DNA from 2 places in the Carnobacterium divergens DSM 20623 genome. Region 2 is predicted to be linked to the other one. Evidence: a T-box and tRNA genes for the amino acid it is inferred to sense, from the RefSeq annotation. Region 2 holds a T-box; the other holds one or more tRNA genes.
The links. The T-box of region 2 lies ahead of leuS (leucine--tRNA ligase). A T-box ahead of a tRNA ligase gene usually reads a tRNA of that ligase, here a tRNA-Leu.
Positions count from the first base shown of each region.

Region 1: it has a tRNA-Leu gene. The T-box ahead of leuS (leucine--tRNA ligase) is inferred to sense a tRNA for this amino acid. The anticodon was not compared.

Region 1 covers NZ_JQLO01000001.1:1,390,534-1,402,533, reverse strand. The annotation lists rRNA gene BR52_RS06875 (16S ribosomal RNA) at 1-1,291, shown strand, start outside; rRNA gene BR52_RS06870 (23S ribosomal RNA) at 1,510-4,431, shown strand; rRNA gene rrf (5S ribosomal RNA) at 4,602-4,717, shown strand; tRNA gene BR52_RS06860 (tRNA-Asn) at 4,728-4,801, shown strand; tRNA gene BR52_RS06855 (tRNA-Ser) at 4,854-4,943, shown strand; tRNA gene BR52_RS06850 (tRNA-Glu) at 4,956-5,027, shown strand; tRNA gene BR52_RS06845 (tRNA-Val) at 5,039-5,111, shown strand; tRNA gene BR52_RS06840 (tRNA-Asp) at 5,178-5,251, shown strand; tRNA gene BR52_RS06835 (tRNA-Phe) at 5,282-5,357, shown strand; tRNA gene BR52_RS06830 (tRNA-Tyr) at 5,363-5,446, shown strand; tRNA gene BR52_RS06825 (tRNA-Trp) at 5,473-5,546, shown strand; tRNA gene BR52_RS06820 (tRNA-His) at 5,562-5,634, shown strand; tRNA gene BR52_RS06815 (tRNA-His) at 5,684-5,756, shown strand; tRNA gene BR52_RS06810 (tRNA-Gln) at 5,767-5,838, shown strand; tRNA gene BR52_RS06805 (tRNA-Cys) at 5,864-5,934, shown strand; tRNA gene BR52_RS06800 (tRNA-Leu) at 5,973-6,056, shown strand; gene BR52_RS06795 (hypothetical protein) at 6,177-6,407, shown strand; gene licT (BglG family transcription antiterminator LicT) at 6,621-7,463, shown strand; gene BR52_RS06785 (beta-glucoside-specific PTS transporter subunit IIABC) at 7,611-9,509, shown strand; gene BR52_RS06780 (glycoside hydrolase family 1 protein) at 9,605-11,071, shown strand; gene BR52_RS06775 (VOC family protein) at 11,149-11,547, opposite strand; gene BR52_RS06770 (MurR/RpiR family transcriptional regulator) at 11,639-12,000, opposite strand, start outside.
Region 2 covers NZ_JQLO01000001.1:376,630-388,629, reverse strand. The annotation lists gene leuS (leucine--tRNA ligase) at 23-2,437, opposite strand; T-box leader at 2,537-2,777, opposite strand; gene BR52_RS01960 (dicarboxylate/amino acid:cation symporter) at 2,890-4,143, opposite strand; gene BR52_RS01955 (GtrA family protein) at 4,319-4,783, shown strand; gene BR52_RS01950 (glycerol-3-phosphate dehydrogenase/oxidase) at 4,826-6,481, opposite strand; gene glpK (glycerol kinase GlpK) at 6,513-8,015, opposite strand; gene BR52_RS01940 (MIP/aquaporin family protein) at 8,040-8,822, opposite strand; gene BR52_RS01935 (PTS transporter subunit EIIC) at 9,195-10,640, opposite strand; gene BR52_RS01930 (PTS transporter subunit EIIC) at 10,663-11,181, opposite strand; gene BR52_RS01925 (LysM peptidoglycan-binding domain-containing protein) at 11,458-12,000, opposite strand, start outside.

The DNA of each region.
Region 1 (12,000 bases), 1.0 Mb from region 2:
TGGTGAGGTAATGGCTCACCAAGACCATGATGCATAGCCGACCTGAGAGGGTGATCGGCCACACTGGGACTGAGACACGGCCCAGACTCCTACGGGAGGCAGCAGTAGGGAATCTTCCGCAATGGACGAAAGTCTGACGGAGCAATGCCGCGTGAGTGAAGAAGGTTTTCGGATCGTAAAACTCTGTTGTTAGAGAAGAACAAGGATGAGAGTAACTGCTCATCCCCTGACGGTATCTAACCAGAAAGCCACGGCTAACTACGTGCCAGCAGCCGCGGTAATACGTAGGTGGCAAGCGTTGTCCGGATTTATTGGGCGTAAAGCGAGCGCAGGCGGTTCTTTAAGTCTGATGTGAAAGCCCCCGGCTCAACCGGGGAGGGTCATTGGAAACTGGAGAACTTGAGTGCAGAAGAGGAGAGTGGAATTCCATGTGTAGCGGTGAAATGCGTAGATATATGGAGGAACACCAGTGGCGAAGGCGACTCTCTGGTCTGTAACTGACGCTGAGGCTCGAAAGCGTGGGGAGCAAACAGGATTAGATACCCTGGTAGTCCACGCTGTAAACGATGAGTGCTAAGTGTTGGAGGGTTTCCGCCCTTCAGTGCTGCAGCTAACGCATTAAGCACTCCGCCTGGGGAGTACGACCGCAAGGTTGAAACTCAAAGGAATTGACGGGGACCCGCACAAGCGGTGGAGCATGTGGTTTAATTCGAAGCAACGCGAAGAACCTTACCAGGTCTTGACATCCTTTGACCACTCGAGAGATCGAGCTTTCCCTTCGGGGACAAAGTGACAGGTGGTGCATGGTTGTCGTCAGCTCGTGTCGTGAGATGTTGGGTTAAGTCCCGCAACGAGCGCAACCCTTATTACTAGTTGCCAGCATTCAGTTGGGCACTCTAGTGAGACTGCCGGTGACAAACCGGAGGAAGGTGGGGATGACGTCAAATCATCATGCCCCTTATGACCTGGGCTACACACGTGCTACAATGGATGGTACAACGAGTCGCGAAGTCGTGAGGCCAAGCTAATCTCTTAAAGCCATTCTCAGTTCGGATTGTAGGCTGCAACTCGCCTACATGAAGCCGGAATCGCTAGTAATCGCGGATCAGAACGCCGCGGTGAATACGTTCCCGGGTCTTGTACACACCGCCCGTCACACCACGAGAGTTTGTAACACCCGAAGCCGGTGAGGTAACCTTTTAGGAGCCAGCCGTCTAAGGTGGGATAGATAATTGGGGTGAAGTCGTAACAAGGTAGCCGTATCGGAAGGTGCGGCTGGATCACCTCCTTTCTAAGGAATATTACGGAAACCCCACACATTCGTCATTACTTTGTTCAGTTTTGAGAGGTCTAATCTTCTCAACTGAAATTTGTTCTTTGAAAACTGGATATTGTAAGAAAGCAATTTATGAAAAAAGAAACAATGTATACACCGCGTTTTAAATGAGTTTTTTAACGTTCTTATCGTAAGATAAAACGTATTAACGACAATTTTGAGTAATCAAAATAGGTTAAGTTAATAAGGGCGCACGGTGGATGCCTTGGCACTAGGAGCCGAAGAAGGACGGGACTAACTCCGATATGCTTTGGGGAGCTGTAAGTAAGCTTTGATCCAAAGATTTCCGAATGGGGGAACCCAGCATCTTTTATAGGATGTTACTACTAACTGAATACATAGGTTAGTAGAGGTAGACGCAGAGAACTGAAACATCTAAGTACCTGCAGGAAGAGAAAGAAAATTCGATTCCCTGAGTAGCGGCGAGCGAAACGGGAAGAGCCCAAACCAAAGAGCTTGCTCTTTGGGGTTGTAGGACACGACATTAAGAGTCATAAATGAATTTTGTAGAAGAAGCGACTTGGAAAGGTCCGCCGAAGAGGGTAAAAGCCCCGTATTTGAAACAAAGTTCACTCTGTTGTGTATCCTGAGTACGGCGGAACACGAGAAATTCCGTCGGAATCCGCGGGGACCATCCCGCAAGGCTAAATACTCCCTAGTGACCGATAGCGAACCAGTACCGTGAGGGAAAGGTGAAAAGAACCCCGGAAGGGGAGTGAAAGAGTACCTGAAACCGTGTGCTTACAAATAGTTAGAGCCCGTTAATGGGTGATAGCGTGCCTTTTGTAGAATGAACCGGCGAGTTACGATTACATGCGAGGTTAAGTTGATAAGACGGAGCCGCAGCGAAAGCGAGTCTGAATAGGGCGAATGAGTATGTGGTCGTAGACCCGAAACCAAGTGACCTACCCATGTCCAGGTTGAAGGTGCGGTAATACGCACTGGAGGACCGAACCCACGTATGTTGAAAAATGCGGGGATGAGGTGTGGGTAGCGGAGAAATTCCAATCGAACTTGGAGATAGCTGGTTCTCTCCGAAATAGCTTTAGGGCTAGCCTCGGAATTAAGAATCATGGAGGTAGAGCCACTGTTTGGACTAGGGGCCCTTCTAGGGTTACCGAATTCAGATAAACTCCGAATGCCATTGATTTATATCCGGGAGTCAGACTGCGAGTGATAAGATCCGTAGTCGAAAGGGAAACAGCCCAGACCACCAGCTAAGGTCCCAAAGTTACTGTTAAGTGGAAAAGGATGTGGGGTTGCTTAGACAACTAGGATGTTGGCTCAGAAGCAGCCATCATTTAAAGAGTGCGTAATAGCTCACTAGTCGAGTGACCCTGCGCCGAAAATTTACCGGGGCTAAACAGTACACCGAAGCTGTGGATAGAACCTTAGGGTTCTATGGTAGGAGAGCGTTCTAAGGGCGTTGAAGCTAGATCGTGAGGACTAGTGGAGCGCTTAGAAGTGAGAATGCCGGTATGAGTAGCGAAAGACGGGTGAGAATCCCGTCCACCGTATGACTAAGGTTTCCTGGGGAAGGCTCGTCCTCCCAGGGTTAGTCGGGACCTAAGCCGAGGCCGATAGGCGTAGGCGATGGACAACAGGTTGATATTCCTGTACCAGTTTGTTTTGTTTGAACAATGGAGGGACGCAGTAGGCTAAGGAATGCGCGCTGTTGGATATGCGCGTCTAAGCAATAAGTCTTGAAGTGAGTTAAATGCTTGCTACTATAAGGACAAGTTGTGATGGGGAGGGAACTAATAGTACCGAAGTTCCTGATGTCACACTGCCAAGAAAAGCTTCTAGTTAGAAACAATCTGCCCGTACCGCAAACCGACACAGGTAGTCGAGGAGAGTATCCTAAGGTGTGCGAGAGAACTCTCGTTAAGGAACTCGGCAAAATGACCCCGTAACTTCGGGAGAAGGGGTGCTGACCAATTGGTCAGCCGCAGTGAATAGGCCCAGGCGACTGTTTATCAAAAACACAGGTCTCTGCAAAATCGTAAGATGACGTATAGGGGCTGACGCCTGCCCGGTGCTGGAAGGTTAAGAGGATGGGTTAGCTTCGGCGAAGCTCAGAATTGAAGCCCCAGTAAACGGCGGCCGTAACTATAACGGTCCTAAGGTAGCGAAATTCCTTGTCGGGTAAGTTCCGACCCGCACGAAAGGCGTAACGATCTGGGCACTGTCTCAACGAGAGACTCGGTGAAATTATAGTACCTGTGAAGATGCAGCTTACCCGCGACAGGACGGAAAGACCCCATGGAGCTTTACTGCAGTTTGATATTGAGTGTTTGTACAGCTTGTACAGGATAGGTAGGAGCCATAGAAGCCGGGACGCCAGTCTCGGTGGAGGCATTGGTGGGATACTACCCTTGCTGTATGACCACTCTAACCCTCACCACTAATCGTGGTGGGAGACAGTGTCAGACGGGCAGTTTGACTGGGGCGGTCGCCTCCTAAAGAGTAACGGAGGCGCCCAAAGGTTCCCTCAGAATGGTTGGAAATCATTCGTAGAGTGTAAAGGCAGAAGGGAGCTTGACTGCGAGACCTACAAGTCGAGCAGGGACGAAAGTCGGGCTTAGTGATCCGGTGGTTCCGCATGGAAGGGCCATCGCTCAACGGATAAAAGCTACCCTGGGGATAACAGGCTTATCTCCCCCAAGAGTCCACATCGACGGGGAGGTTTGGCACCTCGATGTCGGCTCATCGCATCCTGGGGCTGTAGTCGGTCCCAAGGGTTGGGCTGTTCGCCCATTAAAGCGGTACGCGAGCTGGGTTCAGAACGTCGTGAGACAGTTCGGTCCCTATCCGTCGCGGGCGTAGGAAATTTGAGAGGAGCTGTCCTTAGTACGAGAGGACCGGGATGGACACACCGCTGGTGTACCAGTTGTTCTGCCAAGAGCATCGCTGGGTAGCTATGTGTGGAAGGGATAAACGCTGAAAGCATCTAAGCGTGAAGCCCCCCTCGAGATGAGATTTCCCATTGCTTCGGCAAGTAAGACCCCTGAGAGATGATCAGGTAGATAGGTTGGAAGTGGAAGTACAGCGATGTATGGAGCGGACCAATACTAATCGGTCGAGGACTTAACCAAATAAATGGTGGAACACATGAATCAAAAAGTAAATTGCGCTTACAATATCCAGTTTTGAGAGAACGAAATTGCTGAGAATCACTACGATTGGTTTACAAGAGTAGATGATGAACAGTATAAAATAGCACGTAGTGATATTTTAAAACCGTTTCTCTGAACTAAATAAGAAGTGTGGTGGCGACAGCGAGAAGGATACACCTGTTCCCATGCCGAACACAGAAGTTAAGCTTCTCAGCGCCGATAGTAGTTAGGGGTTTCCCCTTGTGAGGGTAGGACGTTGCCACGCTTTTAGTTATTCCGCAATAGCTCAGTTGGTAGTAGCGCATGACTGTTAATCATGATGTCGTAGGTTCGAGTCCTACTTGCGGAGTTACATAGTTTTCTATGGTGTTATTGAGTTGTATTGAGATTTAAATGAATCTGGAGAGTTGTCCGAGCTGGCCGAAGGAGCACGATTGGAAATCGTGTAGGCGGTGAAAACTGTCTCAAGGGTTCGAATCCCTTACTCTCCGTATCAATAAATAGGCCCGTTGGTCAAGCGGTTAAGACACCGCCCTTTCACGGCGGTATCACGGGTTCGATTCCCGTACGGGTCATAGTTTTATCTGGAGGTTTAGCTCAGCTGGGAGAGCATCTGCCTTACAAGCAGAGGGTCAGCGGTTCGATCCCGTTAACCTCCATTATTTTTTAATCATAGTGTTTGATACAATTAAAAAATATAAATGTGATATAAAAAATAGTATTTTGGTCTGGTAGTTCAGCTGGTTAGAATGCCTGCCTGTCACGCAGGAGGTCGCGGGTTCGAGTCCCGTCCAGACCGCTTTAATAATTTAATGTTTTTCCCTAGTATGGCTCGGTAGCTCAGTTGGTAGAGCAATGGATTGAAGCTCCATGTGTCGGCAGTTCGATTCTGTCCCGCGCCACCATTTTTGGAGGGGTAGCGAAGTGGCTAAACGCGGCGGACTGTAAATCCGCTCCTTTGGGTTCGGCAGTTCGAATCTGCCCCCCTCCACCATTTTTTTATGTTTTTTAATTTAATACAGGGGTATAGTTTAAAGGTAGAACAGTGGTCTCCAAAACCATTAGTGTGGGTTCAATTCCTGCTACCCCTGCCATTTTTTATTGTTATGGCGATTGTGGTGAAGTGGTTAACACAGCGGATTGTGGTTCCGCCACGCGTGGGTTCGATCCCCATCAGTCGCCTTTAAGGTATTTTTATTTTATTATTTTATTATTTTCTATTTTTATGATGGCGATTGTGGTGAAGTGGTTAACACAGCGGATTGTGGTTCCGCCATGCGTGGGTTCGATCCCCATCAGTCGCCTTTATATTATTGGGCTATCGCCAAGCGGTAAGGCAACAGACTTTGACTCTGTTATGCGTTGGTTCGAATCCAGCTAGCCCAGTTTTTTATTAATATTTTTAAATGATGGCGGTATAGCCAAGTGGTAAGGCAGAGGTCTGCAAAACCTTCATCACCGGTTCAAATCCGGTTACCGCCTTTATCATTGTTTAAAAATACTAGCTTTTTGTTAATTATGCCGGCGTGGCGGAATTGGCAGACGCGCTGGACTCAAAATCCTGTGCCCGCAAGGGCGTGCCGGTTCGACCCCGGCCGCCGGTATACTAGCAGTACCAACGTTTCTAACGATGCGTTGGTACTTTTTTTATTTTTTGTTATAATATAGTCAATTAACCAGTATTTTAGTACAGCAATCATAAATATGAAGGAAAGAAGGATAAAATGATTAAATCAATTGATAAGAGAAATAGTTTTAAAGAAACGCCTTTTGACTATAGTATTATTAAAGATAATAAAATGATGATATATTGGCATAGAAAACATATTAAAACTATAACGGGAAAAGAATTTGTGAAAGTTAAAAGTAAAATAGAACTAGCTGTAAATCAAGATGAAATACAATTAATTCTTGCTAAACTCACAAGAAATTTTAAAAGAGGAAATGAAAAATAGAATTTCATTCATAAGGAGTTATTTTTAGAAAGGATTGACATTAAGCGCTTACAATGTTAATGTATATAGTATAAATAGGATTTACATACAACATATGGATAGTGATTGTTTCGGCAAGCTAAACCTAATACAACGTTTATAGTAAGGGGTGAAAACTTCTTTGACTATGAAGGTGTATTGGGTTTTTTTCATGAAAGGCGGGGTGTGAAAGAAATGCTAATAGAAAAGATTCTAAATAATAATGTTGTGATAACAAAAGATCGCTATGGAAATGAGATTATTATTATGGGACGTGGCTTGGCTTACTGCAAAAAAATTGGGCAGAAAATTGAAAAGGATAAAATTGACAAGGTTTATCGATTAAGTAGCGATGAATTGTCACAAAAATTTCAAGAGCTGCTCTTAGAATTGCCTATTGAGTATTTAGCAATAGTTGATCAAATCATTGATTATAGTAAAGAAATGTTAGAAACGGAACTCAATGATTCTATTTACATTTCCTTAACAGATCATGTTTTTACCTCTATGGAACGAAAGAAAAATGGACTGCAAGTTCGCAATGCATTACTCTGGGACATTAAACGTTTCTATCCAAAGGAATTTAAAATTGGCATGAAAATGATTGAAAAAATAAAAGAACATTATGACATTGATCTTCCAGAAGACGAAGCAGGCTTTATTGCGTTGCACTTAGTTAATGCTCAAACTGGAAATTCTGAAATGAACAATATGTACGATTTAACCAAAATTATCCAGGATATTATGAATATCATTACGTATTATTTTAAAATCACCATTGATGAAGATTCGGTCTATTTTTATCGATTTACTACACATTTACGATTTTTTATTTCGAGAATGCAGTCCAATAAACCTTATAAAAATGAGACTGATGAGGATTTGTTAGATATTGTACGAAAAAAGTATTGGAATGCCTATCAATGTGTCGATAAAATTGCTGAATTTTTAGCAGTCAATTATCATTATGAAACATCCACTGATGAACGTTTATACCTAACCATTCATATTGCAAGAATTGTTGAAAAGAATGGCTAGTCATAATATAAAATTAAAAAAGGGAGGTCAGAAAGCTAGCAGGTAAGGTAAGTAGGAATTGAAAAAGACATGAAACATTTGGATAGTGACATTCAGTTGGCTAAACCTTCAATTAAACTATTTTATTAATTATTGGAGGAAACAAAAATGGGGAAATATCATGAATTAGCAGAAAAAATTGTAGCAAATGTAGGCGGAAAAGAAAACATTAATAGCTTAACACATTGTATTACAAGATTGCGTTTTAAATTGAAGGATGAAAGTAATGCAAATGATGACATTTTAAAAAATATGGATGGCGTTGTAACCGTTATGAAGAGTGGTGGACAATACCAAGTAGTCATTGGCAATCACGTTCCTGCTGTCTATGAAGAGGTAGTTAGTATTGCAGGTTTGTCTGGTGATACTGAAGAAGAATCATCTGGAGGAAGTATTTTTAATCGTTTAATCGATATTTTAAGTGGCTGTTTTCAACCTTTTTTAGGCGCTTTAGCAGCAGCTGGGATGGTAAAAGGATTTAATGCTTTATTGGTTTTCTTAAAGCTATATTCAAACACATCTGGAACCTACACGATGTTAAATGGTATTGGGGATGCAATCTTTTATTTTATGCCTGTTATTTTGGGTTACACTTCAGCTAAGAAATTTAAATTGCATCCAATGGTAGGAATTGTGATTGGGTCAGCGTTGTGTTATCCGGCTGTTCAAGGAAGTGCGCTGCAAGCTGTTTTCGAAAGCACTGCTGGCGCTGGTGCGGCAGCTCCTTATAGTTTATTGGGATTACCCGCTTATGATACATTTTTAGGAATTCCTTGGGTAGGCGGTAGCTATACAAGTAGCGTTGTGCCTGTAATCTTTATTATTGCCTTTGCTGCTCAAATTCAAAAGTTATTTAAAAAAATTATTCCTGAAGTAGTTCAAACATTTTTAGTGCCATTTTTTGTCCTATTAATTGCTTTACCAATTGGATTTTTAGTAATTGGTCCAATTATCAGTATCTTAACTGATTTACTAAGTAGCGGATTCCAAGGATTAATGTCTTTTTCACCCGCATTATATGGTCTTATTCTTGGATTTTTCTGGCAAGTCCTGGTTATCTTTGGTTTACACTGGAGCGTTGTGCCTTTGGCTATTATGCAAATTACGCAAGAAGGTTTTAGTCAAGTGTTAACAGCTTCATTTGCAGCAAGCTTTGCTCAAACAGCTGTTGTCGCAGCGATGTTCTTTAAATTAAAAGATAAAAAAATAAAAGCCCTATGTCCACCAGCAATTATTTCAGGCATCTTTGGTGTAACGGAACCGGCGATTTATGGAATCACGTTACCAAAGAAAAAACCGTTTATTTTCTCAATGGTAGGAGCCGCAGCAGGTGGTTTGTATTTAATGTTAAATCAAGTTACTTCCTATACAATGGGCGGTTTGGGGATTTTTGGTATTTTAAACTTCATCAACGGGGAAGATGCTAGTGGTGTTGTAAATGGGGCAATCGGTATCGTTATTGCTGTTGTAGTAGCCTTTATATTAACGTTCTTCTTTTGGAAAGATGATGTGGTAGAAGAAGAAATAGAAATTGAAATTCCAAAAGTGATGAATAAAGACATTATCACATCTCCTGTGAAAGGAACGGTTGCGTCACTAAGTACCTCAAAAGATGATGCTTTTTCATCAGGTGCATTAGGTAAAGGGGTAGTGATTTCACCTGAAAATGGAAAAGTAGTAGCCCCATTTGATGGGACTGTTATGACTGTTTTTCCAACAAAGCACGCAATTGGTCTAATTTCTGATAATGGAATGGAGTTATTGATTCATATTGGACTTGATACAGTTCAACTAGAAGGAAAGTATTTTGAAACATTTGTAAAGCAAGGAGACAAAGTGACACGTGGTCAAACACTAGTTACCTTTGATAAAGAAGCAATTGAAGCAGCTGGATTTAGTACAGAAATTCCAGTTATTATCACTAATAGTGATGATTATTTGGATATTTTAGAACCTCAACAAAAAGAAATTAATTTAAATGATGATTTGATTACTGCGTTAATTTAAATGTAACGAGTGAGCGTGTATGTTGGTGAGTCAATTATTGACATACACGCTTAAATAAAAGAGCAAAAAATAAATTTAAAAGGAGCGATTGAACAATGGGATTTCCTAAAAATTTTCTTTGGGGCGGAGCTACAGCGGCCAACCAATATGAAGGTGGGTATTTATCTGGGGGAAAAGAACCAAGTACTCTAGATGCGATTACAGGTGGTAGTCATACGACATCAAGAAAAATTACTTACAAAACAAAAGAGGGCAAGATTGAATCTGTTACGAGAGAAAAGTCTTTACCAACAGGAGCAATTGGTTATATTGATCCAGAACAGTATTATCCAAGTCATGTTGCTACAGATTTTTATCATCATTATAAGGAAGACATTGCTTTATTTGCTGAAATGGGTTTTAAATGTTTTCGTCTTTCAATTAACTGGTCACGGATTTGTCCTAAAGGAACGGATAAAGTCAATGAAGAAGGATTAGCTTTTTACGATGCAGTATTTGATGAGTTGTTAAAATACAATATCGAACCGGTTGTTACGATTAATCATTTTGATATCCCTATGTACTTAGCAGATGAGCTTGATGGGTGGTCAAATCGTAAAGTGATTGATTACTTTTTATTTTTCTGTGAAACGATATTTAAGCGTTATAAAGATAAAGTGAAGTACTGGATGACTTTTAATGAAATTAATTTTTTAAGAAGTTGGACGCAAATTGGGATTCATGATAGCAGTCTTCAAGGAAAGTATCAAGCTGCCCATCATTTGTTTGTTGCTAGTGCGAAGGTAGTTAAGTTAGGGCATCAAATAAACTCTGATTTTCAAATTGGAATGATGGTTGCTTATATTCCAAGCTACCCAATGTCTTGTCGACCAGAAGACGTGATGGAATCCGTTCAGTTTAATCGTGAGCAAGAGTTCTATATTGATGTTCAAGTGAAGGGTTATTACCCAGCGCATAAGCTAAAACAATTTGAGCGTGAAGGGGTAGTGATTAAAAAAGAAGCAGGAGACGATGAACTGATAAAAGAAGGAACGGTGGATTATATTGGTTTTAGTTATTATATGTCAACCGTATCTTCTGCCAATCCTGATAAGGTGAAATTTGTAGGTGGAAATCAAATGCCAGCAGTGAAAAATCCTTATTTAGAAGAATCTGATTGGGGTTGGGGAGTCGATCCATTAGGTTTGAGAATTTCATTAAGTAAATTATACGATCGCTACAATATCCCACTATTTGTAGTCGAAAACGGTTTTGGTGCAGTCGATACGGTCGAAAGTGATGGGGCAATTATCGATGATTACAGAATTGATTATTTTAAAAAACACGTTGCAGCAATGAAGGATGCGATTGATTTGGACGGGGTCGATTTAATCGGCTACACGCCTTGGGGATGTATTGATCTTGTATCTGCGGGTACCGGTGAAATGAAAAAACGCTACGGCTTTATCTATGTTGACTTAGACGACCATGGTCAAGGAACCTTAAAGCGAAGTCGTAAAAAATCCTTTAATTGGTACAAACAAGTTATTGCAACAAATGGTGAAAAGTTAGAAAATAATTAAGAGTTGATTGAAAATTTTGCTACAATTAAATACAAGAAACGCCCCAAAAAGAAAAGTTCTTTTTGGGGCGTTTTTATTTATATAGACATCCAGGTTGGCTCTAGCATATTTCCATCGGGGTCTTGCACTTCAAGACCAAACATTTGATCTTCAGGAATTCCCATCTCAACTTTGTAGTAGTTTCCACCATTTTGTTTTGCTGTTTCAGCGAACTTTTTAACAGCATCGGCACTTTCTAGACTAAAGGCCACAAGTGTACCACTGGTAGTTTTGGCATCTGCAATTTCTTTCCCATTAATAAATTGACGATAAAAATCATGACTTAGTAGCATAATCCAAAAATTTTCATCCCAAACCATTGAACTGCTTGTTTCATTCGAAAAAGCCTCGTTCTTTGTGAAGCCTAACTTCTCATAAAATTCAGTAGAGCGCTTCACATCGGATACTGGAAAGTTAACAAAGACCATCGTTGACATAAAAATCCCCCATTCTTTTTTGTAAAGTTGATTACGCACAAAGCATCTCATGAAGGAGCATTTTTGTCAAAAAATAAGTACACTTAATCTCTTAAATTAAGTGAGGGTTCATTTTTTGATAATTTGCTAGTTTATACGCGATATTTTTTTCATAATCTATGTTGAAATAGCTAAGATAAAGAATATCAAAAAGATACATTAGTGACATCCTTGTAGAAAAGGATGAAATTTTATGGTAGTGGTTTTCAAGAGAAGAAAAAAGAAAAGTACTATCAACTGGCTCCTTAAGCAAGGGACTATTTTTTGATGTAATGAGCAAGATTTTGCACTTATTTCTTTTTAAGATTGTAAATAATTCAGGAATATTCGCACCTCGGCCTTCAAATGAAACAATAATGGCTAAATGTTTAGGAGTACTATTTGCGGCGGTTAAATGCTGAGTGTAGTTGTCTT
Region 2 (12,000 bases):
TATATGAGCCTTCTTTTTAATATTAATTGGCTACAATATTTACCAGTTTACCTGGTACAACAACTACTTTACGAATTGTTTTTCCAGCAATAGCTTCTTTAACGGTTTCATCAGCTAAGGCAATTTCTTCCATCTCAGCTTTTTGAACGTCTTTTGCAACAATGGCTTTCGCTTTTAATTTACCATTTACTTGGAAAATCACTTCAATTTCATCTTCTACTAAGAATTTTTCGTCAAAAGTTGGCCAAACTGCATACGTTAAGCTTTCTTTATGACCTAATTTCTCCCAAAGTTCTTCAGCCATGTGAGGCGCAATTGGTGCTAATAATTGAACAAATCCTTCGATATAATTAAATGGAAGTGCATCTGTTTTATACGCTTCATTTACAAATACCATCATTTGTGAAATTGCGGTATTAAAGCGTAATGCTTCAAAGTCTTCCGTTACTTTTTTAACGGTTTGATGATACACTCGATCAAGTGCGCCATCATTGAATGTTGTAATGCGATCCCGTAGTTTGCCATCTTCATCCACTAGCATGCGCCATACACGGTCAAGGAATTTACGACTGCCTTCAAGACCATTTTCATTCCATGCAATCGATGCATCAAGAGGTCCCATGAACATTTCGTACATACGCAAGGTGTCTGCGCCATATTTTTCAACAACATCATCAGGATTGACTACATTGCCTTTTGATTTAGACATTTTCTCATTATTGCCGCCTAAAATCATGCCTTGATTGTACAATTTTTGGAAAGGTTCTTTTGTTGGAACTACCCCAATATCATACAAGAATTTGTGCCAGAAACGAGCATACAATAGATGGAGAACAGCATGCTCTGCCCCTCCAATATAGATATCAACAGGCAACCATTTTTCTAGTTTTTCAAAGCTTGCTAATTCGTTTTTATTATGTGGATCGATAAAACGTAAGAAGTACCAAGAACTACCTGCCCATTGTGGCATTGTATTGGTTTCACGACGACCTTTCATACCTGTTTTAGGATCAACCACGTTTACCCATTCTGAAATGTTCGCAAGTGGTGATTCTCCTGTTCCGCTTGGTTTAATCTCAGTGGTTTTAGGCAATAGAAGTGGCAACTCTTCTTCTGGTAAAGTCGTGGTTGTACCATCTTCCCAATGAATAACAGGAATTGGCTCTCCCCAATAACGTTGACGAGAAAATAGCCAGTCGCGTAAACGATACGTTGTTTCTTTTTTACCAAAGTCGTTGTCTTCCAACCATAGGTTCATCTTCTCAATTGCCGTAGCCTTATCCATTCCATTTAGGAAATCTGAATTAATATGTGGACCATCTCCAGTATACGGCTCATTTTCAATATCGCCGCCTTCAATAACTGGTAAGATTTCAATATCAAAGGTTTTAGCAAATTCATAATCACGTTCATCGTGAGCAGGAACCGCCATGATAGCACCCGTTCCATAAGTTGAAAGTACATAGTCCGCAATCCAAATAGGAATTTCTTTTCCGTTTACAGGATTGATTGCATACGCTCCGGTAAAAACACCGGTCTTCCCTTTAGCTAAATCGGTACGGTCTAAATCTGTTTTCAAGCTTACTTCTTCAATATAAGCTTCTACTGCTGACATTTGTTCTGGCGTTGTGATCTCTTTGACTAACTCTAGCTCAGGGGCCAAAACCGTATACGTTGCACCAAAAAGTGTATCAGGACGTGTTGTAAATATTGTAAAGGTCTTATCAGTTCCTTTGACTGTAAATTCCACATTCGCTCCGACAGATTTTCCAATCCAATTACGTTGCATGTCTTTAATGCTTTCAGGCCAGTCTACAAGCTCTAAATCATCTAGTAAACGCTCAGCGTATGCCGTGATTTTAAGCATCCATTGTTTCATCGGTTTACGGTAAACAGGAAATCCACCACGTTCACTTTTCCCGTCAATGACTTCTTCATTTGCCAAAACGGTTCCAAGAGCAGGGCACCAGTTAACGGCAATTTCAGCTTCATAAGCTAAGCCTTTTTCATATAATTTTGTAAAAATCCATTGTGTCCATTTATAATAATGAGGGTCCGTTGTGTTGATTTCGCGATTCCAATCATAGCTAAAGCCTAATGAATTGATTTGACGACGGAACGTTTCAATATTGTGAGCTGTAAATTCAGCAGGATCGTTTCCTGTATCTAATGCGTATTGCTCTGCTGGCAAACCAAAAGCATCCCATCCCATTGGATGAAGAACATTATACCCTTGTGAACGTTTCATTCTAGCTAAGATATCAGTTGCCGTATACCCTTCAGGATGTCCGACATGAAGTCCTTGACCAGATGGGTACGGGAACATATCTAACGCATAAAAATTTTCTTTAGTTGGGTCTTCTGTTGTGTTAAAGCTATTGTGACTTGCCCAATATTTTTGCCATTTTTTTTCAATTGTCTTGTGGTTAAAACTCATTTACCTTCGACTCCCTTTCCCTTATGCTTACTTGTTATTTTTTTGAAACAATAAAAAATCGTCCTGTAAATCCAAAACAAAATTTTCGTTGCTTCGCATTCACAGGACGAATAAATAAAATCAAATTCGTGGTACCACCTATGTTTTCTAAAAAACACGCTAAAATAAGCATCGCTTTCTAGACTCCTCATACCCTTAACGCAGGTGCTACGACCTTACTTACTCCTAGTTCAGTAAAGCGACTCAAAAGGCGAGTTCATAATTCTTCTTTATGCATTTCCACCACCCATGCACTCTCTATCAAAGTTTCCTTACTACTATTCCTTATCATTGTCTTTTCTATAATAATACAATCATTTTAACAAATTCCACCGCACTTTTCAACTGTCCTCTTAGAATCGTAAAACAAAAAAATTAGCAAGAGAAATCAATTTCTCTTGCTAACAATTTTTCTAAACTGGATTAGCTTTAAGATAATCCTTCAACCAATTTTTCCCTTCCACAATTCGAGTAACCAACATTGCAGATACATTATTTCCAGAAGAATTTAATAACGTTGCTGGTACATCAATAATCGTACTGATGATTACAATTACTGGAACTGCTTCTAGCGGAAATCCAAAAAGATTCACAATCAACATTTCAGCAATCATTCCGCCACCTGGAATTGACCCCATAACAGCTCCTACAAGAAAAGCTCCTAAAATAATGGTCAACATCGCACTAGGTGACGTCATTTCTTTGCCAAAAATACCATATAAAAAGGCAATTTTTAATACACCGCCGATAACGGAACCGTCTTTATGAGTATTTGCACCTAAGGGGATCACCGTCTCTGCAATATCAGGTGTAACACCCATTTTTTTAGAATACTCTAAATTAACAGGAATACAAGCTGCACTAGAACAAGTCGCAATGGCTGTAATTGAAGGCGTTGCAATGTTTTTCCAATAAATTTTCACTCCTGCTTTGCCACCTGCTATAAAAGCATATAGCGTAAAGAAAACAATATAATAAAGAACTGCAATAACTAGATACAACACAAAACTACGAGCGTACCCGCCAATTATTTTAGCTCCTAAAGTTCCAATAACTGAAGCAAAGTAACAGCCTAAACCAATCGGTGCATAATACATAATCAGTTGAACCATTTTCATCATCACACTATTTGCTGAATTTAAAAAAGTTACAACCGCCTCACCTTGTTTGCCAGCCATTGACGTTGCTGTGCCAAATAAGATTGAAAAAACAATCAACGGCAGCATACTTGACTTAGATAGAAGCAAGTGAAAATCTGAAACAGTAAACATATTGACAATTCGCTCACCAATCGTGATTTTTTCAGCATCTCCAGGTGCCCCCATTAAAGCTTTCACACTTTCCACATCAATTCCCTTAACTGGATTAAAAACAGAAATACCAATGTATCCAACAATTGATGCTACCAATGCTGTTGAAAAAAAGACCAGTAGCGTACTTAGCATAATTTTTCCTAAACGCTTCATGCCATTCATATTTGCAATTGCCGATGAGATACTAAAAAATACGAGTGGTACGAGCATCACGAACATAATATTTAAAAACACATCTCCAAAGGGCTGTAGTACTGTTGCTTTTTCACCAAATACAACGCCTACGATTCCACCCAAAATCAACCCTGCTAATAAAAGCATCGATGACTTATATTGTTGCCAAAAGCTCTTCATTTTATCTTCTCCTTCATTGCTTTCCTAAAAACTCCTTCTCTAGTTTAAATTATTTTAAGAAAAAAACAATCTTTTTCTTAAAATAAGCCGTTTAAATCAATTCTGGTTTATTTTAGGATGCAAAAAGAGTATAATACTTAATGTTGTTATTAATAAGACATGACACGTTAAAGGAGTGATTAGACTGAGAGCAAAAATCCGTTCTTTACGAGAAGAGTATCATGAATTTTTACGCTATTTCTTTTGGGGATTGATTGGCACTGGGCTAAACATTGGCCTTTATGAACTTTTCATTCGTATTTTACCTATTCATTATTTAGTAATTAATTTTATTGTTTGGTTTATTACCGTGCTCTTTGGGTACTATACAAACCGTAAATTTGTTTTTAAACGCCTTGCAAAACCACTTCCTGAAACCCTGATTGAAGCAGGTCGTTTTGTTGGATTTCGTGTCGTTTCAGGTATTGCAGATACGGGAACAATGTGGTTGTTCTTTTCATTATTGGGCTTCAATGAAGTATTAGCAAAATTAATTGCAAACATCATCGCTTCTTTAATCAATTATTTCACTAGTAAATTAGTAGTCTTTAAACGCCCTAATCGAAGCATGGAAGACATTAAAATCAGTTTAAATAAATAATAAAACACCCCTAGTTTTGATCAACTAGTGGTGTTTTTACATTTAACTTGAAAATTCAGTGTGGAGTTTAAATTGTTCTTCCACTTCTTTTGAATGTGCTTCTTTTACAGCCTCATCCCATTGATAATATGAGGACATTTCATCAATTACTTGTTGGCTAATTTTTTTAGCATGATGAATATTAAACAACATTTGGCTGCTTCTTCTTAAGAGATAATCCACTGGTGTTATCACCATTTCGTGCTCTAATCCATAATGGAGCATACTGTAATCTACTGGGTCTAACGAACTCTCTTGACTTGTTTTTAAATAACCATAAACCGTATCTACGTTGGAACCATAACGATGAACTAAATTCTCAGCATCCTCTTTAGACAATCCAAGCATCATGCCGACTTGCGTTTTTTCAACTACAAAGTTCTCAAAGTTATCCCCGCCACCTACGTTACCACCAGATAAAAGCAATCGTTCTGTTTTAGTTGGTTGGTAATTTATGCCTGTTTCAACTGCTAATTCTAAGACAACTTGATCGACTACTTTTTCAGACATTTTACGATAGCCTGTTAATTTCCCACCTGCAATGGTGAACAAGCCACTATCTGAATGGAATATTTCATCTTTTCTAGAAATTTCTGAAGGGTCTTTTCCTTCTTCATGAATCAGTGGACGCACACCCGACCAACTTGACTCCACATCCTCTACTTCAATTTTAGGAATATCAAACATTTGGTTGGCTGCATTTAAAATATAATGAACGTCTTCTAACGTTACACCAGGCTCTTTTGGATTGCCTTTATAATTGGTGTCAGTTGTCCCAATATAGGTTTTCCCTTCACGAGGAATCGCAAACATCATTCGATTGTCATCAAATGGCGTATCAAAATAAATCGCATTACTAATTGGAAATTTTGCTTGATCAATAACTAAATGAACCCCTTTTGTTAAGTGCATTGTTTTTCCTTTTTTTGAGTGATCCAATTCTCTTAATTTATCGACCCAAGGACCTGCTGCATTGACAATTTTTTTAGCATAAATAGTACCCGTTTCTCCACTTATTAAATCTCGGAAAGCCACACCTTTAACTTTTCCATCTAAATCATAAACAAATTTTTCTACTTTAACGTAATTGGCAATCATCGCTCCTTCTTCAGCTGCTTTTTTCATTACTTCAACGGTTAAGCGAGCATCATCCGTCCGATATTCAACGTAAACGCCGGCGCCTTTCAACCCTTCTTTTTTCAAATAAGGTTCTTTTTCTAACGCTCTGAGTGGTTTCAACATGTAACGACGTTCAGATTTTTTTACCTTTGCTAAATGATCGTACATTTCAAGACCAATTGCCGTTGTAAAGGAGCCAAATGTTCCACCTTTATAGAAAGGCAATACCATCCATAATGGCGTTGTTACGTGAGGAGCATTTTCATAAACAATTGCTCGTTCTTGTCCAACTTCCTGCACAACTTTGATTTCAAACTGTTTTAGATAACGTAATCCACCATGAACTAATTTAGTGGAACGACTTGAAGTACCAGAAGCAAAATCTCCCATTTCTAAGACACCCACATTTAGCCCACGTGTTCGAGCATCTAATGTAATCCCAGATCCGGTAATCCCGCCACCTACTACAAGTAAATCTAATGGTTCTGACTGCATTTTTTTTAAATTATCGCTTCTTGTTTGGTATGAAAATTCCATCATTTAAACACTCCCTTTAATTTAGACGAACGGTTTATTCTTTTATTTTAAAACTTCTTGTTGCAGCAACTGCTTTTTCCCAACCTTGGTACAATTCTTTACGTTCTTTTTCTTTCATTTCAGGCTTATATGATTTATCAAGAAGCCAGTTTGCTTTAATATCATCAATGCTCTTCCAGAAGCCGGTTGCTAAACCAGCTAGATAAGCAGCTCCAAGAGCAGTAGTTTCGTTTACTTCTGGACGTTTGATTTCAATATTTAAAATGTCACTTTGGAATTGCATTAAGAAATTATTTTTTGCAGCGCCACCGTCTACCCGCATTTCCGTAATCGGAATATTAGAATCTTTAATCATTGTTTCCATTACATCTTTTGATTGATAGGCAATTGATTCTAGCGTTGCACGAATAAAGGATTCCTTGGTTGTTCCACGGGTTAAACCAAACACAGCACCACGAGCATCTGTATCCCAATGAGGTGCACCAAGACCCACAAATGCAGGAACCATATAAACGCCTCCAGTTGACCCAGCGCGAACCGCATAGTCTTCCGTTTCACTAGCATCGGTAAACATTCTTAACCCGTCACGTAACCATTGAACGGCAGACCCTGCAACGAAGACACTTCCTTCTAGAGCATAATTGACTTTTCCATCAATTCCGTAAGCAATCGTTGTAATTAAGCCGTTATCCGAATTAATCGCTTCTTCACCTGTATTCATTAAAATAAAGCAACCTGTTCCATAGGTGTTTTTAATCATGCCTTTTTCAAAACAGTTTTGACCAAATAGCGCTGCTTGTTGATCTCCTGCAATTCCAGCAATCGGAACTTGTTGACCAAACATATGGTATTCAACCGTTTTTCCATAAACTTCAGAAGAAGAGCGAACTTCTGGGAGCATGCTTTTTGGAATCTCTAGCAATTCTAATAATTCATCGTCCCATTTTAAGTCATGAATATTGAACATCATCGTTCTTGACGCATTGGTATAATCTGTAACGTGAACCTGATTGCCTGTTAATTTCCAAATCAACCATGTATCAATTGTTCCAAATAATAGCTCGCCTTTTTCAGCACGACTTCTTGCACCTTCAACATTGTCTAAAAGCCATTTAACTTTTGTTCCTGAAAAATAGGCATCTACTCTTAATCCTGTTTTACTTTTAACTAAATCTGTATGTCCTGCTTTGATCAAATCATTGGCAATATCACTTGTTTGTCTTGATTGCCAAACTAACGCATGATAAATCGGCATTCCTGTATTTTTATCCCAAACAACAGTCGTTTCACGTTGATTGGTAATTCCAATTGAATCAATTTGTGTTGGACGCGTATCAGACTCAATTAACACGCCAGCAATTACAGCTAAAGTCGTTACCCAAATTTCATTCGCATCATGTTCCACCCAGCCTGGTTGTGGAAAATATTGTGTAAATTCACGTTGCGATGTATGCACGATTTCCCCTTTTTTATTAAATAAAATTGCTCGTGTACTCGTTGTTCCTTGATCAATTGCTAAGACATATTTTTTTTCCATCCGTCAACACTCCCTTAAAATTCATTAGTCTTTCTGTTTTGTAGCTACGACTAGGCCGAATAATACTACAATAAAAATAATTAATCCAATCATAGAAATTTCTAAATAGATAAAGTGATAGAAAATCGCTCCCAAAATCCCACCGACAATCGGTCCAACTACGGGTACCCAAGCATAACTCCAATCAGAATCGCCTTTACCTGAAATTGGCAATACTGCATGTGCAATCCGTGGCATCAAATCACGTGCTGGATTAATCGCATAACCCGTTGGTCCCCCAAGAGCTAATCCAATACCTAGAATCAATAGTCCAACGATGATTGGGTTTAATCCAACTGTAATTTCATTTGCTCCAATTGCAAGTAAACCAAACGTTAAAACAAAAGTGCCTAACGCTTCTGTCATCATATTAGCAAACGGACTGCGAATCGCTGGGCCAGTTGAAAATACGGCTAATTTATCCCCTTTACTTTCAGTTGCTTTCCAATGTTTCAAATAAACTAAATAAACAATAATGGCTCCTAAAAATGCTCCAATCAACTGACCGGCAATATAACCGGGTACTTCTGCCCATGGAAAAGCACCAATAACTGCAAAGGCTAAGGTCACTGCAGGATTTAAATGAGCCTGACTATTTCCAGCAACTACATAAACTCCAAGTGTTACCCCAATTGCCCAAGCAATCGTAATTCCAACCCAACCCATGTTAAATGATTTTGCTTTGACTAACACATTCCCTGCAACGACACCGCTTCCAAAAATAATCAATACCATTGTACCTATCAATTCTCCGTAAAAACCTTCCATTCTAAACACACTCCTTCTTTGTAATTCTTCTCTAAAGAAAACGATTACATTTATAAATTTATCGTATCATTAAATTCTTAAAATAGAAAATAGGATGCCTTATCCTTTGGTAATAAGTTTGTGAAATAAAATCTTTTTATCACCTGTTTTTTTCATTTTCCTATTTTTAAAACGCTACTTCTACTTCTTCCTTAAAAGTTAAAAATCCATTTACAAAAGCATTTAACACCTCCAAACACCTTGTTTTATTGTTCTACCATTACTATACACTGAAACCGTTTTCTTTTAAACGGACAATTTCACAAATTTGTCCTAATACTCCTTAAAAATCAAAAAAAGAGAACTTTTTTTATAAAAAGTCCTCTAAAAAAATTATTTATGCAATTCATTTTTTAATTTATCTGCAATAAACTCAACATCGGTTCCAACAATAACCTGAACAGCTGTTTCGTTGATTTTCACAACACCACGTGCTCCTGCTTTTTTCAACGCTTGCTCGTTCACAATACTTGTATCTTTCATTTGTAAACGCAAACGAGTCGTACAATTGTCGATACTTGTGAAATTATCAGGTCCGCCAAGTGCTGTAATATACTTAGCTGCCATAATGTCGTATTTATCTCCTGTTGGAGCCACATCATTTTCAGAAGCACCTAACCCCGCCACTGCTGTTTGAACGCCTGCATTTGGAACTTCTGCTGCTAAATCTGCTTCATCCTCATCGTCTTCACGACCGGGTGTTTTAATATCAAATTTAAGAATAGAGAAGTAAAAAATCACAAAGTACACAACTGCAAAAACGAAGCCGATTGGAATCAACATCCAAGCTTTTGTACCTAGACCAAAGTTTAACGCATAATCAATCGCCCCTGCACTGAACGTGAAGCCCATTTTAATGCCTAATAAATTCGTTACAAATCCAGCGATTCCAGCTAAAACTGCGTGAACTACATACAACGGAAAAGCAACAAACATAAATGAAAACTCAAGCGGTTCTGTAATACCTGTTAAAAAGGCTGTAACAGCAACCGATAACATCATTCCAAAAGTTGCTTTACGTTTGTTCGGTTTAGCTGCAGCCACCATTGCCATTGCAGCAGCTGGTAAGCCGAACATCATAATTGGGAAGAATCCTACTTGGAAAGCTCCAGCTGTTGGGTCTCCCGCAAAGAAACGGTTGATATCGCCATTCGCCATGACACCTGTTGCAGCGTCTGGGAATGAACCATAGGCAAACCACAAGTATGAATTTAATACATGATGCAAGCCTGTTGGAATTAACATACGGTTAGCAAATTCAAAGACACCTGCTCCTAAAGCACCTGCACCAACGATAAAGCTGTTGATGTGGTCTAATCCGTTTTGAACCGTTGGCCAAATCAGGCCAAAAATAGCGACTAATAAAAGCGCTGCAATCACATTCAATAATAACGCGATATGACGACCGTTGAAGTAAGGCGAACCTTCATACTTGTCATACACACGGTTGTAAATCAGTGGAGACATCAGACCTGCGATAAAACCAGCGAAAACACCCATATTGATGTTTTCATTAACGCCAATAACACCAAAGTTCAATACGAAATAAATCAATGCGCCTCCAAGAGCCGCAATCCCGCTATTGTCTTTTGACAATCCAATGGCAATTCCCATTGCGAACATTAACGAAAGATAAGTGAAAATTGAATTTCCACCGGCATTCATAAACGGTACATTTAACACATCTGCTGCACCAAGTCGATTTAACAACCCAGCAGCAGGTAACACTGCGATTGGAAGCATTAATGCTTTCCCAATTTTTTGCATTTGATTTAACATGATCGTTTTCCTCCCCTAATTCTTATAAATGCGGAATAATGACATTGGCAATAAATGAGCCGATAAATAAAGCAACAATACTTGTAATAATGGGAACGAAACGACGTCCGCCAAAAAAGGCTAACCATTCTGGCAATTTAATATTGTAAAATTTATTGTACAAAGCACCTGCTACAATTCCCATCATGAACCCACAAAGAATAAAGAAGAATTGATCTGAACCCATTGAACCAAATAATTTAATTGGAGTTGTTACTAAAAAAGGAATTTTAGGATCAATTAAAACAGAAAAGGATGCTCCAAAAACCAAATATCCTACTGCTCCAGCCAAAGCAGAAGCTCCACTATGATCAAAGCCAATCCCAGCTGCAATCGATATCGCAACTACTAGTGGGAAAATCATCTTAAACGCACCATAAATTCCAGTAAAAGCTCCGATTCCAGTAAAACTCAATCCCCAAAATAAAACAAATAATATAAGAGTCATTGCTATATAAGAAAATCCGATGCCATATCGTTTTCCTAAGTTTTCTTTCTTCATCCTAATTCCTCCAGAACATTTATTTTTAACTACAGCGTTTCACTTACTTGCCGTTCCCCCTTTTTAGTTCAATTGAACAAAAAAATTAGGCAAGGAAAAAGGAATGAACTTGAGTGCTCATCTCTTTTTCCTTGCCTAATTAAATAGTCACAAGAAATCGTTTTCATTTATTAACTACAGTCATCTTATCAGAAACAGAAAACGCTGTCAACAATAAATTTGTTATTTTATCAAAAAAAACAGCACCCTAATGATTAGGATGCTGTTTCAATTTTTTTAGTTCATTTTTAACGTTTGTCCTACAAAAATTGTATCACTTGTTAAGTTATTCCACGCTTTTAAATTTGCTACGGATACACCATTTTTATTGGCAATCGCCCATAACGAATCGCCACTTACGACTTTATACGTTTTAGATTGATTGTTATTTGTCGATGGTTGACTTGAATTATTTGTTGTACCGCCTTTGATTGTTAGTTTTTGACCAACAAAAATCGTATCGGTTGTTAAGTTATTCCACGCTTTTAAGTTTGCCACGGATACGCCGTTTTTATTCGCAATTGCCCATAATGAATCGCCACTTACTACTGTATACGTTCCACTTGTTGTTGAGCCACTATTCGAGTTCCCTGCTGGCGGTGTTGTTGGATTTGTTGGTGCAGTGGTTGTGCCACCTTTAATAGTTAATTTTTGACCAACAAAAATCGTATCAGTTGTTAACTTATTCCACGCTTTTAAGTTTGCCACGGATACGCCGTTTTTATTCGCAATTGCCCATAATGAATCGCCACTTACTACTGTATACGTTCCACTTGTTGT